2 regions of the Microbacterium sp. HA-8 genome follow, and region 1 is predicted to be linked to the other one. Evidence: predicted binding sites of a transcription regulator. Region 1 holds the regulator's gene; the other holds the start of a gene.
What was found. The regulator HspR, encoded in region 1, represses chaperone genes until heat shock. The targets are predictions, from matches to a motif close to AAGTTGAGTCNNNNNGACTCAACTT.
Positions count from the first base shown of each region.

Region 1 (7,397 bases):
CGTAGAAAACCCCGCGCCGGGCGTGCAGCGCCTCGACGATCGTGACGGGCTGGTTGTCGAAACCGTGCGAGGTCAGCGCCACCAGGTGCGCGCCGCGCATGCGCCGCTGCACCTCACCGCGCTCGAGACGCCCCGCGAACACGATCGGCAGTCCCCCCGCTCGCCGCTCGGCTTCGCCGCGGAGCAGCCCCTCCCCGATGATCTCGACCACCAGCGCATCCGGCCCGAGGGCCGCGCACGCCCGCGCGACCGCGTCGATCCACTCGAGCAGGCGCTTCTCGGCCACGAGGCGTCCCACCCACACGATCCGCAGGGGAGCGTCGATCGCGGTGAGCGGCTCGCCCGCGGGGCCGATCGAGGCCACGGCGTTCGGCACGACGCTCACGCGGCGCAGTCCCGCCGCGCGCAGGCGCTCGGCCTGATGCGCGGACGGCGACACGACCAGATCGACCCGCCGCGCCATCGAGAGCGTGAGATTGCGCAGTGCGGAGTCCAGAGCGGCGGGAGCGAGCGCGTCGTGGGAGGTGGGGAATCCGCGCAGCCACCGGCCGAATCCGCGCACGGCGCCGGCGGCGATGCGCGTCGCCGGCGCGGGGACGACGGCCTGCCAGAAGAAGGTGTGCACGGTCTGCACCGTGCGCAGGCCGAGGGCGCGCGCGGACGACACCGCCGCGGCGGTCAAGCCGAACTCGGAGTGGGCGTGCACGACCTCGATGCGGCGTGCCGCGAACTCGGCGCGCAGGCGGGAGCGCAGCATCCGCGAGTTGCGGATGACGGGCAGATCGACACCGGGCACCGTGAGGGGCGCGTAGACCGCGACGATGTCGCCGCCCGCGCGCAGCCAGGCCTGGCGCCAATGTGCCCCCGCCGCGTCGCCACCCCCCACGGCGTCGCCACTCCCTATCGCGTCGTCAGCGCCCACGGCGGGCCGCAGCACCGAGGCGAAGGCACCGACGGGCGCGACGATCGTGACCTCGTGCCCCCGCGCGCGCAGAAGGTGCGCCTCGTCGAGGAACGCGCTCTGGGCACCGCCCAGGTAGTCCAGCGAATAGTCGCAGACCAGCGCGATGCGCCGCGGGGCGTCGGAGTGCACGGAGTCAGCCCTCGACGGGCTCGCCGCGGTAGAGCGCCTCGAACGTGCGCAGCGTGCGATCGATGTCGTGGATCTTCACCCCGTCGAGCGATGCCTGCTGCAGGCGCCGCCGCTCATCGGGATCGGCCGTGAGCACCCGCGTCAGCGCGGCGGTGAGCTCGTCGATGCTCGCCGGGTCGAAGAGGTAGCCGTTGTCACCTTCGCGCACCAGGTGCGGCAGCGCCATCGCGTCGGCGGCGACGACGGGCAGCCCCGACGCCATGGCCTCCATCGTCGCGATCGACTGCAGCTCGGCGACGGAAGGCATCGCGAAGACGCTCGCGCGCGTGTAGATGCGCCGCAGCTCGTCGTCGTCGACACGACCGTGGAACACGACACGGTCGGCGATGCCGAGCTGCTCCGCGAGCTGCTCGAGGTGCTTTCGCTGGTCTCCGCCGCCGACGATCTCGACGTCGACGTCCAGCGCCGGGTCGAGGGCGGCGACCGCGCGCAGCAGCTGATCGATCTGCTTCTCGCGCGTGAGCCGGCCGACGAACAGCACGCGGTGGCGATCGCGGGGCGAGAGGTCGGCGGTGTACTTCGCCGCGTCGATGCCGCAGCTGATCGGGACGACCCCGTCGATGTCGATGGCGGCTTCGAGGAAGTCGGCCGCCTTGCGCGTCGGTGTGGTCACGGCGCGGGTGAGGGCGAAGGTGCGCGCCGCATCGTCCCACGCGAGCTTGACGAAGAGGCGGTCGAGCACCGGGGGGAGCGTCGTGAAGTCGAGGATGTTCTCGGGCATCACGTGGTTGGTCGCCACGATCGGAATGCCGCGCTTGTGCGCCTCGCGGGCGAGGCCGCGACCGATCACGATGTGCGACTGGATGTGGACGACGTCGGGCCGCACCTCGTCGAGCACGCGCCGGGCATAGTGCTTGGAGCGCCAGGGCCAGACGAAGCGCAGCCAGTCGTGCGGGGGCCAGCGCACCGACGGCAGCCGGTGCATGATGACGGGCTCGCCCTCGATCTGCTCGACCGCGGGCGACGCACGACGGTAGACCCGGTTGGGCGCCACGACGTGCACGTCGTGTCCGCGGGCCACGAGCCCCGCCGCGAGGCGTTCGCTGAACCGGGCGGCGCCGTTGACGTCGGGCGCGAAGGTGTCGCACCCCATCACGATCGTGAGGCCGCGGGCGGATGCCGGGGCCCCGGCAGCGGCGGCCGCTTCGGGCAGTTCCGTGCCCTGCGACGCGCCGTGGGTCTCGGGGGAACTCACGGGATGCGGGTGCCTAACTGTGCGGCGGACGGGGGTCGCACGGGTGGTGCATGCGCGTCGCCACTCTACCCGAGCGGCCCCCGCTGACCCTCGAGGCGCGAGGCGATCCGCGGATGTGCGGCGACCGCATCCCGCCTACCCTGGTTTCATGCCGAGACTGCAGGCCGACGCCGACACCACCCGCTGGGTGCCCGTGACAGGATCGCTCGGCTTCAAGGGCCGCCGCCACCGCAAAGCGGCGATCGGGATGCTGCTGGGCCAGGCCGGTCGCGCGATGGGGGCGCCGGAGCGGCCCGGGTCGGGCTTCGCGGCGTGGGCGATGAGCCAGGCGGCGCCCCTGCTGATGCGCCGCGCCGCGGGGCGCGTGCTCGTGTGGGTGTGGAAGGACGACCCGGAGCTCGTCGTGGTCATGGCGCAGGTGCAGGAGGCGACGTCGCAGCTGCGCGCCGCGCGCGCGATGATGCCGATGGAGTACGACGACACCGAGACGTTCGTCGGCCGCCACCTCGGCGCGGGCGAGCGTCTCGTCATCGATCTGCCGAAGGACCCGCGCACGCCGCCCTTCGCGACCTACACGTGGGACACGGGCGCGCACTTCGTGACCATCAACGCCGTGTGCAGTGACCGTGAGCGATTCGGCACGGTGACCGCGCCCCTGGACGAGCTCGCGCGCAGCATCCGCCTCATCGACGACCTCGAGGTCGGCGAGGCGCCCGGCGTGCTGCGCATCGACCCGGCCTGATCCGGCCCGAACCGCCCCTGCCCCCTCGAACCGGTGGCACGCTGGGGGGATGGCGACCCTGCCGATGTTCCCGCTCGGATCGGTGCTGATCCCGGGCATGCCGTTGCCGCTGCGGATTTTCGAGCCGCGGTACCGCGCGCTCTTCGCCGATGTCATGGCGGGCGACGCGGAGTTCGGCGTCGTGCTGATCGAGCGGGGCACCGAGGTGGGCGGCGGCGACCAGCGCTTCTCGCGCGGTACGGTCGCGCATGTCCGCGGGTACCGCGAGCTCGAGTCCTCGATCATGGTGGTCGCCACGGGCGGGCGCCGCATCGAGGTCGAGCGCTGGCTCGACGATGACCCCTACCCCCGCGCCGAGGTGCGGGAGATCCCCCCGCTGACCTGGTCGGATGACCTCGCCGGCATGCACCGCCAGGCCGAGAGATGCGTGCGGCGCCTGCTCGCGACGGCGTCGGAATACGTCGACGTGCCGTGGTCGGTCGACGAACAACTCTCGGACGACCCGGTCGTCGCGGCCTGGCAGCTCGCGGGCATCGCGCCGATCCAGACCCTCGATCGTTACGCGCTGCTGGGCTCCACGTCGCTGCCCGAGCTGCTCGAGCGCCTGCAGGGATTCTGCGCCGAGGCCGACGAGCTGATCCGTCTCACCGCAGGACCGCTCGAGATCGACGACGACTGACGCGCGTGCGGGCGCGCAGGCGCGGGATGATGTGCACATGACCGAAGCCGCCGAGCGCGACACGCTGCCCCGACGCCCGGGGTGGGCGCCCCTGCCCAGCCGGGAGATGCACGCATCTGCGGGCCGGTCGACGCGATCGATCGTGCCCCGCGACGCGCTCGCGGGACTGACCACCAGAGGGCGCGATCCGCTCGGCATCCTCGCCCGGCAGAACGCCGACCGCCTGCAGGAGCTGCTGCCCATCCGCACCGAGCGGATGGCGCAGAGCCCGTTCGCGTTCTACCGCGGCACGGCCGCGATCATGGCGGCCGACCTCTCGCAGGATCCGCATTCCGGCATCCTCGTCGGTTCGTGCGGCGACGCCCACGTCGCCAACTTCGGCTTCTATGCCGGCCCGCAGCGCACGCTGGTCTTCGATCTCAACGACTTCGACGAAGCCGCCTGGGCACCCTGGGAGTGGGACCTCAAGCGCCTCGTCACGAGCATCGTCATCGCGGGGCAGGCCGCCGGGCACGCCGACGGCGTGATCCGGGATGCTGCGACCTCCGCCGTGCGCACGTACGCGACCGCCCTGCGCGCGGGTTCGCGGCGCAGTCCGCTCCAGCGTTATTTCGAGCACCTCTCCCCCGACGCGGGCGAGTCGCAGCTCGACGACGAGTCTCGGTCCGTCCTCGCTGCGGCCCGGCGCGACGCCGAGAAGCGCACGGCGGAGCGCGCCGCCCGCAAGCTGACCGAGCGCACGGGCGACGGGCGACTGCGCTTCCTCGAGCGACCGCCCACGATGACGCACGTCGAACCCGAGCTCGAGGATCAGGTGCACGAGCTGATCGGCGCCTACCTGCGCACCGTCAATGTCGACATCTGGATGCTGCTGCAGCAGTACGGGGTCAGCGACATCGCCCGGCGGGTCGTCGGCGTCGGGAGCGTCGGCACCCGGTGTCACCTGACCGCGTTCGATGACGGCGAGGGCAACGCGCTGCTGCTGCAGTCGAAGCAGGCGACGCAGAGCGTCCTCTCCGAGTACGGCGGCATCCACCAGCCCGCCGCGATCACACGCTACGTCGAGGCGCACGGCGAGGGCGCGCGTGTCGTCGCGCTGCAGCGCATCCTGCAGGCCGTGTCGGATCCGTTCCTCGGGCACTTCCGCTACAACGGCGAGCGCGACTACTACGTGCGGCAGTTCCACGACATGAAGGGCGGCATCGACATGGAGACGCTGGAGGCGGCGCCCTTCCGCCGGTACGCGGATGCCTGCGCCACCGTGCTCGCGCGCGCTCACGGGCAGTCGCCGAACGCACCCGTCGTCGCGGGATACGTCGGCGGCGGCAGGGCGGTGGCCGAGGCGGTCGTCACCTGGTCGTACGCCTATGCCGAGCTCTCGCTCGCCGACTACCGGGCCTTCGTCGCGGCCGCCTGAGGGCAGCATCCCGCGCCGGGCTCAGCGAACGGCGGCGAGGCTCTCAGTCCGCCGGCGGCTGCGGATGCCGCGGCCGATACAGCACGACGTCGGTCGCGCGCGGCACCCGGGCGCCGGCGCGCAGGGTGATCACCGACCCCGACACTCCGGCCGCGAAGACACGGGATCCGGGGCGCGCCTGCCGCTCGGCCTGCAGCTGCTGCTCGAGATCGCGCACGCGGCGGGTGAGGTCGTGCACCTGCTCTTCGAGCAGCAGCAGCCGCGCGATCGCGGGAAGGCTCACGCCCTCGCTCGAGAGCTTCGCGACCTCGCGGAGCTGCTCCACGTGTCGCGTGGAGTACCGACGCGATCCGCCACGCGTGCGGGCGGGCACGACGAGTCCGAGTCGGTCGTACTGCCGCAGGGTCTGCGGGTGCATGCCGGAGAGCTCGGCGGCGACCGCGATCGCGAAGATCGGGGCGTCCTCGTCGATCTCGTCCATCACATCCACCCCCGGCGTCCCGAAGACAGGAGAAGCGCCGAGAACAGGACCGAATCAGCGGTGTTCGTCCTGTTCTGGGCGCGAGTCCTGTTCTCGGTCATCTCAGCCGCGCGCCTTCTGCATCAGGTCGGCGCGCGGGTTCTCCTTCGGCTCCAGCTCGTGGAAGCGCTCGAGCGCCTCGCGGGCCGCATCGTCGAGGTGCGAAGGCACGGCCACCTGCACCTCGGCGAGCAGGTCGCCGGTGCCCTTCGCGGTCTGCACGCCGCGACCCTTGACCCGCAGCACGCGTCCCGACGGGGTGCCCGGCGCGACCCGAAGCTTGACGGGGTCGCCGCCGAGCGTGGGCACCTCGATCGTCGCGCCCAGCGCCGCCTCGGTGAAGGTGACGGGAACCGTCACCCGGAGATTGAGACCGTCACGCACGAACACGGGATGCGGGCGCACGGCCACCTGCACGACGATGTCGCCGGTCTCACCACCATCGGGCGACGGGCGTCCCCGGCCGCGCAGTCGGATCTTCTGCCCGTCCGAGACACCCGCCGGGATCTTGACCTTGAACGGCTGGCCGTCCTCGCCCTGCAGGGTGATCGTCTCACCCTTGGTCGCGGTGAGGAAGTCGATCGTCGTGCGGGCCGTCACATCGGCGCCGCGCGTGGGGCCGCCGAAGCCGCGGAAGCCGCCGCTGGGCTGACCGAACCGGCCCGAACCGAACCCGGCTCCCTGCTGCTGGTTGAACATCGAGAAGATGTCGTCGAAGTCCTCCGCGCTCTGGCCCCGGCCCGGGCGACCGCCGCGACCCTGGCCGAACATGCTGAAGACATCCTCGAAACCCCCGGCACCGCCGGTGCCGCCCGCCGTGAAGCGGGCACCCGAGCCCATCGCCCGGATCTGGTCGTACTCCTTGCGCTGCTCGGCATCGGAGAGCACGGAGTAGGCCTCGCTGATCTCCTTGAACGTCGCCTCGGCCTTGGCATCACCCTGATTGGAGTCCGGGTGGTAGGTGCGCGCGAGCTTGCGGTAAGCCTTCTTGAGGTCGCCCTCGCTGACGTCCTTCGAGACGCCGAGCGTCTTGTAGAAGTCCTTGTCGAACCAGTCCTGACTGGCCATCGTCGCCTCCTCGGCCTAGTCCGCCGGAGCGGCGACCACGACCTTCGCGGGGCGCAGCTCGACAGAACCCAGGCGGTAGCCGACCTCGACCACCTCGAGCACGGTCGGCTCGGTGGTGCCCGGCATGGGCTGCTGGAAGATCGCCTCGTGGTGCTGCGGGTCGAAGGCCTCGCCGGCCTCGCCGAAGGCGGTCACGCCCAGGCGCTCGGCGACCCCGCGCACCTTGACCGCAATCGCCGCGAACGGGGTGCCCTCGTCGAGATCACCGTGCTTCTCGGCGCGGTCCAGGTCGTCGAGCACGGGCAGCAGGCCCTTGACGGCCTCGCCCTTGGCGCGCTCGATCTCGCGCTCGCGCTGCTCCTCGGTGCGCCTCCGGTAGTTGGCGTACTCGGCCTGCAGGCGCTTGAGGTCGCTCAGCAGCGCCGATTCCAGGTCGGCGATGACGGCGTCCTCTGCCGCGGCGTCGTCGGTCTGCGCCGCACCGAGGATGTCGTCGACGGTGAGCGACTCGTCCGCCTGCGGCGCGGGGCCGGAGGAGTTCTCCTCCGGCCCCGCGGCAGCGGACGTCGCCTCACCAGTGTCGGGAACCTCGGGCTCCTGCGGCTGGTCTGCGTCCTTGTCTG
Region 1 covers NZ_CP162025.1:3,513,065-3,520,461, forward strand. Annotated here, with positions in the region: gene AB2L57_RS16785 (glycosyltransferase family 4 protein) at 1-1,093, opposite strand, end outside; gene AB2L57_RS16790 (glycosyltransferase) at 1,098-2,246, opposite strand; gene AB2L57_RS16795 (hypothetical protein) at 2,497-3,090, shown strand; gene AB2L57_RS16800 (LON peptidase substrate-binding domain-containing protein) at 3,140-3,769, shown strand; gene AB2L57_RS16805 (DUF2252 domain-containing protein) at 3,807-5,186, shown strand; gene AB2L57_RS16810 (heat shock protein transcriptional repressor HspR) at 5,230-5,667, opposite strand; gene AB2L57_RS16815 (DnaJ C-terminal domain-containing protein) at 5,770-6,774, opposite strand; gene AB2L57_RS16820 (nucleotide exchange factor GrpE) at 6,790-7,397, opposite strand, start outside.

Region 2 (7,397 bases), 1.6 Mb from region 1:
CGTCGCCCACCACGCCCATGCCACGAGCACCGGCTGCAGGAACAGCCGGCCCAGCCGCGCCCCGTCAGTGCGCAGCATCGGCGCGGAACGCCCGGTGCGCCACTGGTGCACGTTGCCCGGAAACACCGCGACGAAGAACGCCGCCACCGCCGCGCCCACGCGACGCCGCTCCCGAGGCAGGGTGATGAGCGCCGCGCCCAGCAGCACCTCCACCGCGCCCGACGCGACGACGATCGCGTCCTTGTCGAGGCCGGTCGCCCGCGACGTCGGGCCGCACGCCTCACCCTTCGCGCCAGTCGTCGGAGGTCAGGTGCGAGCCCGCCTGCGGACCCATCTGCAGCATGCCACCGTCGACGGCCCACGACGCACCCGTCACGTAGGAGCCGGCGGGCGAGGCGAGGAACGCGACGACGTCGGCGATCTCGCGAGGTGCGCCCGGGCGTGCGAGCGGGATGCCGGGGCGATGCACCTCGTCGGCGTCGTCGGCGTCCATGTCGTTGATCGGCGTCGCGATCTCGCCCGGCGCGACGGCGTTCACCGTGATGCCGTGCACGCCCAGCTCCTGCGCCATCACCTTCAGCAGGCCGCCGAGACCGTGCTTGGCGGCGACGTACGCTGCGGATCCGACACGGGGCTGGTGCTCGTGCACGCTCGTGACCGCGATGAGCCTGCCGCCGGCGCCGTGCTGCACCATGCGCTGCGCCGCCGCCTGCAGGCCGACGAAGGCCCCGTCGAGGTTGAGGGCGACCACGCGCCGCCAGTCCTCGAGCGTCGCGTCGAGAAAGGGGCCGCCGGTGCCGCCACCTGCGTTGTTGACGAAGACGTCGAGCCCGCCGAGTTCGTCGGCGAGGCCGTTCACGACCCCCGGGACGGCGTCCAGGTCGGTCGCGTCGAAGCGCGTGACGGCGGCACGACGACCCAGCCGTCGCACACCCTCGGCCGTCGCCTCGGCGCCCTCCTCGTCCGAATGCCAGGTGACGCCGACATCCATCCCCGCCGCGGCGAGGGCGAGTGCGGTCGCGGCACCGATGCCCGAATCGGATGCCGTCACGATGGCGCGCGTGGGAGCGAAAGCAGTCGTAGGGGTCATGCCTTCGACGCTAGGGGCCGCCGCGACGACTCGCCACGGGCTTGACACCCCGGCCGCTCGCACCCTCGGTGCCGGGTGTGCACAGCTGCGGACGCGGGCGCACGACACGCCGGGCGGAGCGAGCCCGGCCCGGCGTGTCGCGGGTGCGGTCCGCAGCTGTGCACGGCCCGGCAGCGGCCGGGCGGCTCAGGCGGCGAGGGTGATGGATGCCGGGTGCACAGCCAGCCCGTCGGCGCCGGCATCGACCCGCACCGCTCCCCCGTCCGCGAGAGCGCCCGAGACGAAGAGGTCGGCGACGCGGTCATCGACCTCGCGCTGCACGAGCCGGCGCAGCGGCCGCGCGCCGTACTCGGGCTCGTAGCCGTGCTCGGCGAGCCAGTCGATCGCGGCTTCAGTGACCTCGATGTCGACGTCGCGCGTGCGCAGCCTGGCCCGCGTGGAGTCGAGCACGAGCGACACGATCCGCCGGAGCTGAACGCGTTCGAGCTTGCGGAACAGCACGATCTCGTCGATGCGGTTGAGGAACTCCGGACGCATCGCCTCACGGAGCTTGCCCATCACGCGCGCACGCAGGTCATCTTCTGACCCGAACCCGGTCGCCCCGCCGCCGTCGGCGACGAATCCCAGCGCGCCGGCGCGGGAGGCGAGGAACTCCGAGCCCAGGTTGGAGGTCATCACGATCACGGTGTTGCGGAAGTCGACCGTGCGGCCCTGGCCGTCGGTCAGGCGTCCGTCGTCGAGCACCTGCAGCAGCAGGTTGAACACGTCCGGGTGCGCCTTCTCGATCTCGTCGAACAGCACGACCGCGTAAGGGTTGCGGCGCACACGCTCGGTGAGCTGACCTGCCTCGTCGTAGCCGACATACCCCGGAGGGGCACCGACCAGCCGCGAGACGGTGTGACGCTCGCCGAACTCGCTCATGTCGAAGCGGATCACCGCACCCTCGTCGTCGAACACGCTCGCCGCGAGCGCCTTGGCCAGCTCCGTCTTGCCGACGCCGGTCGGCCCGAGGAACAGGAACGAGCCGATCGGGCGACGCGCATCGCCCATGCCCGTGCGGTTGCGGCGCACGGCCTTGGCGACGGCGGCGACCGCATCATCCTGCCCGATGACGCGCGCGTGCAGCTCGCCCTCGAGATCGGCGAGGCGCTCGCGTTCGGACTCGGTCAGCCTCGACACGGGGATGCCGGTGGCCCGGCTGATCACGGCGGCGATCTCGGGCTCACCCACGACGGCTTCGTGCCCCGCGGCCCCTGAGCCCGCCGCCACAGCGTCCGCGCCCGTCCCCACGGCCCCTGAGCCCGTCCCCACGGTCACCGAGCCCACCCCCGCGGCCCCTGAGCCCGTCGGAGGGGCCCCCGAGGTCGCGGTGTCCAGGCGCTCCTGCACCTGACGCATCTCATCGCGCACCCGCGAGGCCTCCTCGTACTGCTCGGCGCGCACGGCGGCGTTCTTGTCGGCCTCCAGCTGCGCGAGTCGCTCGATGAGCGCCGACACGTCGACCGCCGCGCCCAGGCGCAGGCGCAGCCGCGCGCCCGCCTGGTCGATCAGGTCGATCGCCTTGTCGGGCAGCACACGATCGGGCAGGTACCGATCCGCCAGCTCGACGGCGGCGCGGAGCGCATCGTCGGTGTACGTCACGGCGTGGTGCTCCTCATACGCGGGGCGCAGCCCGTGCAGGATCTGCACGGCGTCCTCGATCGAGGGCTCGCCCACCCGCACGGGCTGGAAGCGGCGCTCGAGCGCCGGGTCCTTCTCGATCGTGCGGTACTCCCTCAGCGTTGTCGCGCCGACGAGGTGCAGCTCGCCGCGGGCGAGTCGCGGCTTGAGGATGTTTCCGGCATCCATCGCTCCTTCGCCCCCGGCTCCCGCACCGACGACGGTGTGCACCTCGTCGATGAAGACGATGAGCTCGTCGGCGTGCGCGGCGATCTCGTCCATCGTGCCGGTCAGACGCTCTTCGAAGTCGCCGCGGTACCGGGCACCCGCGAGCATCGCGGGCAGGTCGAGCGAGACGACGCGCTTGCCGCGCAGCTGCTCCGGAACGGCGCCCTCGACGATCGCGCGGGCGAGGCCCTCGACGATCGCGGTCTTGCCGACGCCCGCCTCGCCGATCAGCACGGGGTTGTTCTTCGTGCGTCGCGAGAGGATCTCGATCGTCTGCTCGATCTCGTCGGCGCGCCCGATGACAGGGTCGATCATGCCCTCGCGGGCGCGGGCGGTGAGGTCCAGCCCGTACTTCTCGAGCATCGGGGTCACGGCGGAGCCCGCCCCCTCGTCCCCGGGGGCGCCCTGAGCTTCGGGCGCGATCGTCTCGCGAGCGTTGTGGGTGAGCGCGTCCGCGGTCACACCCGCCTCGGCGAGGATCTGGCCGGCGGGGGTGTCCTGCGCGAGCACGAGCGCGAAGAACAGGTGCTCGGGATCGACGTAGGTCGAGCCCGAGGCGCGCGCCACCTGGAAGGCGTGGAACAGCGCGCGCTGCACCGAAGCAGTCACGACCGCGCCGTCGACCGGCGCGGGGGTGGATGCTGCCGGCAGGCGCTCCTCGGCCGCCCGCGCGATCGCGCCGGGGTCGACGCCGAGCCGGCGCACGGCGTCGCTTGCGGGCTGCTCGGTCACCAGCATCCGCAGCACGTGCAGGGCGTCGAGCTCGCGCTGACCGCGGGTGAGCGCGAAGCGACCCGCCTGCTGCAGCATCTGCTGCGTGCGGGCGCTGAGGAACCGGGCGAGGTCGATCGATCGTGCGGCGCGGGCGCGCTCGCCCTCGAGGTAGCGGGCGAGGAAGTCGTCGAACGCGTTGCCGCCGTCGCCGGTCTCGGGCGTGAAGTCGTCGGACACGAAATCTCCTGATCTAACTTGAGTGATGCCTTGTCAACTTTAGAAGTTGAGTTTCGACGTATCAACTCAACGCAGAGATGCTCGGCGTATTCCGAGGTGCCCCGATCAGGCCCGGAGCGAGGGATCCGCCGCGCTCCAGAGCTCGATCGTCTGAGCGATCCAGAAGACCACGAACAGTGCGAGGACGAGGACCTCACCGATGAGGATCAGGGGCGCACCGACCGCGCCCGCGACGTCGACCCCGCCGAGGGTCAGCACGATCACGAGCAGCAGTCCCGTCACTGTCACGACGATCCCGACGGCGACGACCGCGTACAGCACCCGGATGCCGCCGCGCGAGCGCGCCCGCGACGGGCCGAATGCCGCCAGCGAGGCGACCGCGGCGATGAGCCCGAAGAACGTCACCGCGGCGAGGAGGTGCGCGCCGCGGACGAACCCGGGCGGGTCGATCAGCGCCCACGCGCCGATGCCCAGGATGAGCGCCGCCGCGCCCGACACGGCGACCACGAACCCGCGCGTGAGCGTGTGCTGCACGCGCGCGAGGACGATCGCGGCGACGAGCCCCAGCATCCCGATCAGCACGAGCGAGGCGACGCCGACCGCGACGCCCGGGAGGAACTCGGGCGGCACGCATGGCGCGGTGTCGGGGCACGCCCGCGCGAGCCCGGGCACGTCGCCCACGGCCAGCGGCGTCGGAACGATGGCGATGAGGGGAGCGAGGATCGCCGCGTAGTCGAGGAGCGCCTGCTCGAGGCTGCGCCCCGACAGGGCGAGGAGCGCGAGCGAGACCGCGAAGATCGCGCCCACGAAGACGTCGCGCCCCGGGGTGTAGAACGCGGCGCTGAGCGAGGTGGGAGCGCCGTCGATCGCCGCCACCGCGGCGAAGGAGACACCCACCAGCAGGACCGCGCCGATCAGGCTCAGTCGCACGTAGCGGTACGTGCGCTGCGTGGATGTCGTCCGCAGCCTCATGCGCCGCCGCTACTCTCGTCCGCCGGGCGGGCCGATGATCAGCAGCGCGACGAAGATCACGACGACGGCCGCGGCGAGGAGGACACCCAGCATCCAGGGCCGGTTCAGGAACCATCGCATGAGCCGGTCGTGCCAGGCGGCGTCGCGGGGGTCTGCGGTGGCCTGCAGACGCCACGCGCCCTCGAGTCGACGCGTGCGGTGCAGCCAGATCTCGGTCGGGATCGTCGCGTACGGGATGATCGCGCTGACGATTGCGGTGACCGTCGGCCCCGCACCCCAGCGCTGGTTCTTCGCCACGAGAACCGCCGTCGCACCGTAGGCGAGAAAGACGAACCCGTGGATGCCGCCGCCGATCGTGACGGCGATCGCCAGATCGGCGGTCGCCCGAAGGATGAGCCCCGTGATCAGGAGCGTCCACGAGATCGCCTCGGCGATCGCGAGGGTGCGAAACAGCGACAGGGGGGTGCGGAACACGGGTCTCCTTCGGGTCTGCCCCCAAGCCTACGGAGCGGCGGGGGTGACGGTCGTCGCGCGCGAGGAGAGCGCGCTTAGGCTGGGCCTCATGCGGGAGTTCGCGGCCGGGATGGCGATGCTGGGGCGCGGTTTCGGGTTCTGGCGGCGCCGGGGCGGCCTCATGGCTCTGGGCCTGATTCCCGCTGCGCTCGTGGGCATCGTGCTGCTCGGCGCGGTGGTGGCCCTCGCGCTGCACCTGCCCGTACTCGCCGAGGCGATCACACCGTTCGCCGACGGATGGCCGGGGCTGTGGGTCACCGTGATCCGCATCGCCGCCGGCACCGCGATGCTCGGGGCGGCACTCGTGATCGTGGCGGTGTCGTTCACGGCGCTGACGCTGGTGGTCGGCGAGCCGTTCTACGACCGCATCTGGCGGGGAGTCGAGCGCGACTCGGGCGGCGACGTGCCCGATGCCGCGTACAGCTTCTGGCGCGGCGTGGGCGATGCACTCTCCCTCGTTGCGCGGGGCGTCGCCGTGGCGATCGCGGCGGGGCTCGTGGGACTCGTGCCGCTCGTGGGCGGCCTGCTCGGAACCGTGCTGGGTGTGACGCTCACGGGGTGGCTGCTCGCCGACGAGCTGACCTCACGCGCACTCTCTGCGCGCGGCATCCCGAGTCATGAGCGCCGGATGCTGCTGCGCCGGCACCGCGCGCGGGCGCTGGGTTTCGGCGTCGCGACGCAGCTGTGCTTTCTCGTGCCGCTCGGCGCGGTCGCGACGATGCCGGCCGCCGTCGCGGGCTCGACGCTGCTCGCGCGGTCGGTGCTCGAGGCGCCCGGCGCGGTGGGCGCAGCCGGCCGCGTGGGCGGGGTGGCCGAGCCCGGCGACTCCTGAACCCGCCGGCCCCGCGCGCCCTCTGCATGTCCCACTTTCTGTCGCCTCCGGCTGCGCCGGGCGACAGAAAGTGGGACATCCTCCTGATCGGCGGGCGGTAGCGTGGGGCGGTGCCTCTCGACCTCGATGATCTGCGCCGCGCGCCCGACATCGAGGGCCCCGACCTCCGGGCGTGGGATGCTGCCGACCGCCTGATCCTCGACGAATCGGCCGCCGCGAGGGTCGGCATAGATCCGGGGCAGATCGTCGTGATCGGCGACACGCACGGCGCGCTCGCGCTCGGCGCGGCCGCGGACTCGCGCGACTCGGCTGTGGGCGGGGCGGGCGGCGGCGCGGTCCGCGCGGTGGGCGGCGCGATCCGCGCACACCAGGACGCCCTGCTCGGCGAGCGAGCACTGATCGCCAACGCCGAGCGGCTGGGGCTCGCGGGCCGGGTCACCTCTCACCCGCTCGATGGTGCACTCGTGCGCGACGCCCGGATCGTGCTGATGCGACTGCCGCGCGCGCTCGATCAGCTGCGGGACACCGCCGCACTCATCGCCGCACACGCCGCGCCCGACGTCGCCGTCTACGCCGGCCGGCGCGTCAAGCACATGGCGCTCGCGATGAACGACGTGCTGAGCGAGAGATTCGACGCGATCGATGTCTCGCACGCGCGCCAGAAGTCCCGCGTGCTGATCGCCCGCGGACCGTACGACGGCCACGATCCCGAGCCTCGGCGCGCCACGCACGCGGGGCTCGTCGTCTGCGCGTACGGGGGCGTCTTCGCGGGCACCTCGATCGACATCGGCACGCGCCTGCTGCTGGAGAATCTGCCCGACCGGATCGCCGGCGCGCGCGCCGACGCGGCGATCGATCTCGCCTGCGGATCCGGTGTCGTCGCCGCGGCGCTGGCACGACAGCATCCGGACCTGCGCGTTTATGCGTGCGATCAGTCCGCGGCCGCGGTGGCCTCGGCCCGCGCGACGGCCGAGGCGAACGGCGTGGCCGATCGTGTGCGGGTCGAACGCGACGATGCGCTCTCGGCGCTGCCGGATGCGAGTGCGTCATTCATCACGCTGAACCCGCCGTTTCATGCGGGGGCCGCGATCCACGAGGGTCTCGGGCCGCGCCTGTTCGCCGATGCCGCGCGCGTGTTGCGGCCCGGCGGCG
Region 2 covers NZ_CP162025.1:1,343,403-1,350,799, reverse strand. Annotated here, with positions in the region: partial or broken gene AB2L57_RS06475 (hypothetical protein) at 1-249, opposite strand, end outside; gene AB2L57_RS06470 (SDR family oxidoreductase) at 281-1,090, opposite strand; gene AB2L57_RS06465 (ATP-dependent Clp protease ATP-binding subunit) at 1,277-3,928, opposite strand; gene AB2L57_RS06460 (hypothetical protein) at 4,034-4,900, opposite strand; gene AB2L57_RS06455 (DUF3817 domain-containing protein) at 4,910-5,374, opposite strand; gene AB2L57_RS06450 (EI24 domain-containing protein) at 5,418-6,245, shown strand; gene AB2L57_RS06445 (class I SAM-dependent methyltransferase) at 6,356-7,397, shown strand, end outside.
Region 2: a site for HspR is predicted at 3,944-3,968, ahead of AB2L57_RS06465 (ATP-dependent Clp protease ATP-binding subunit). Genes of this name have one in related genera too.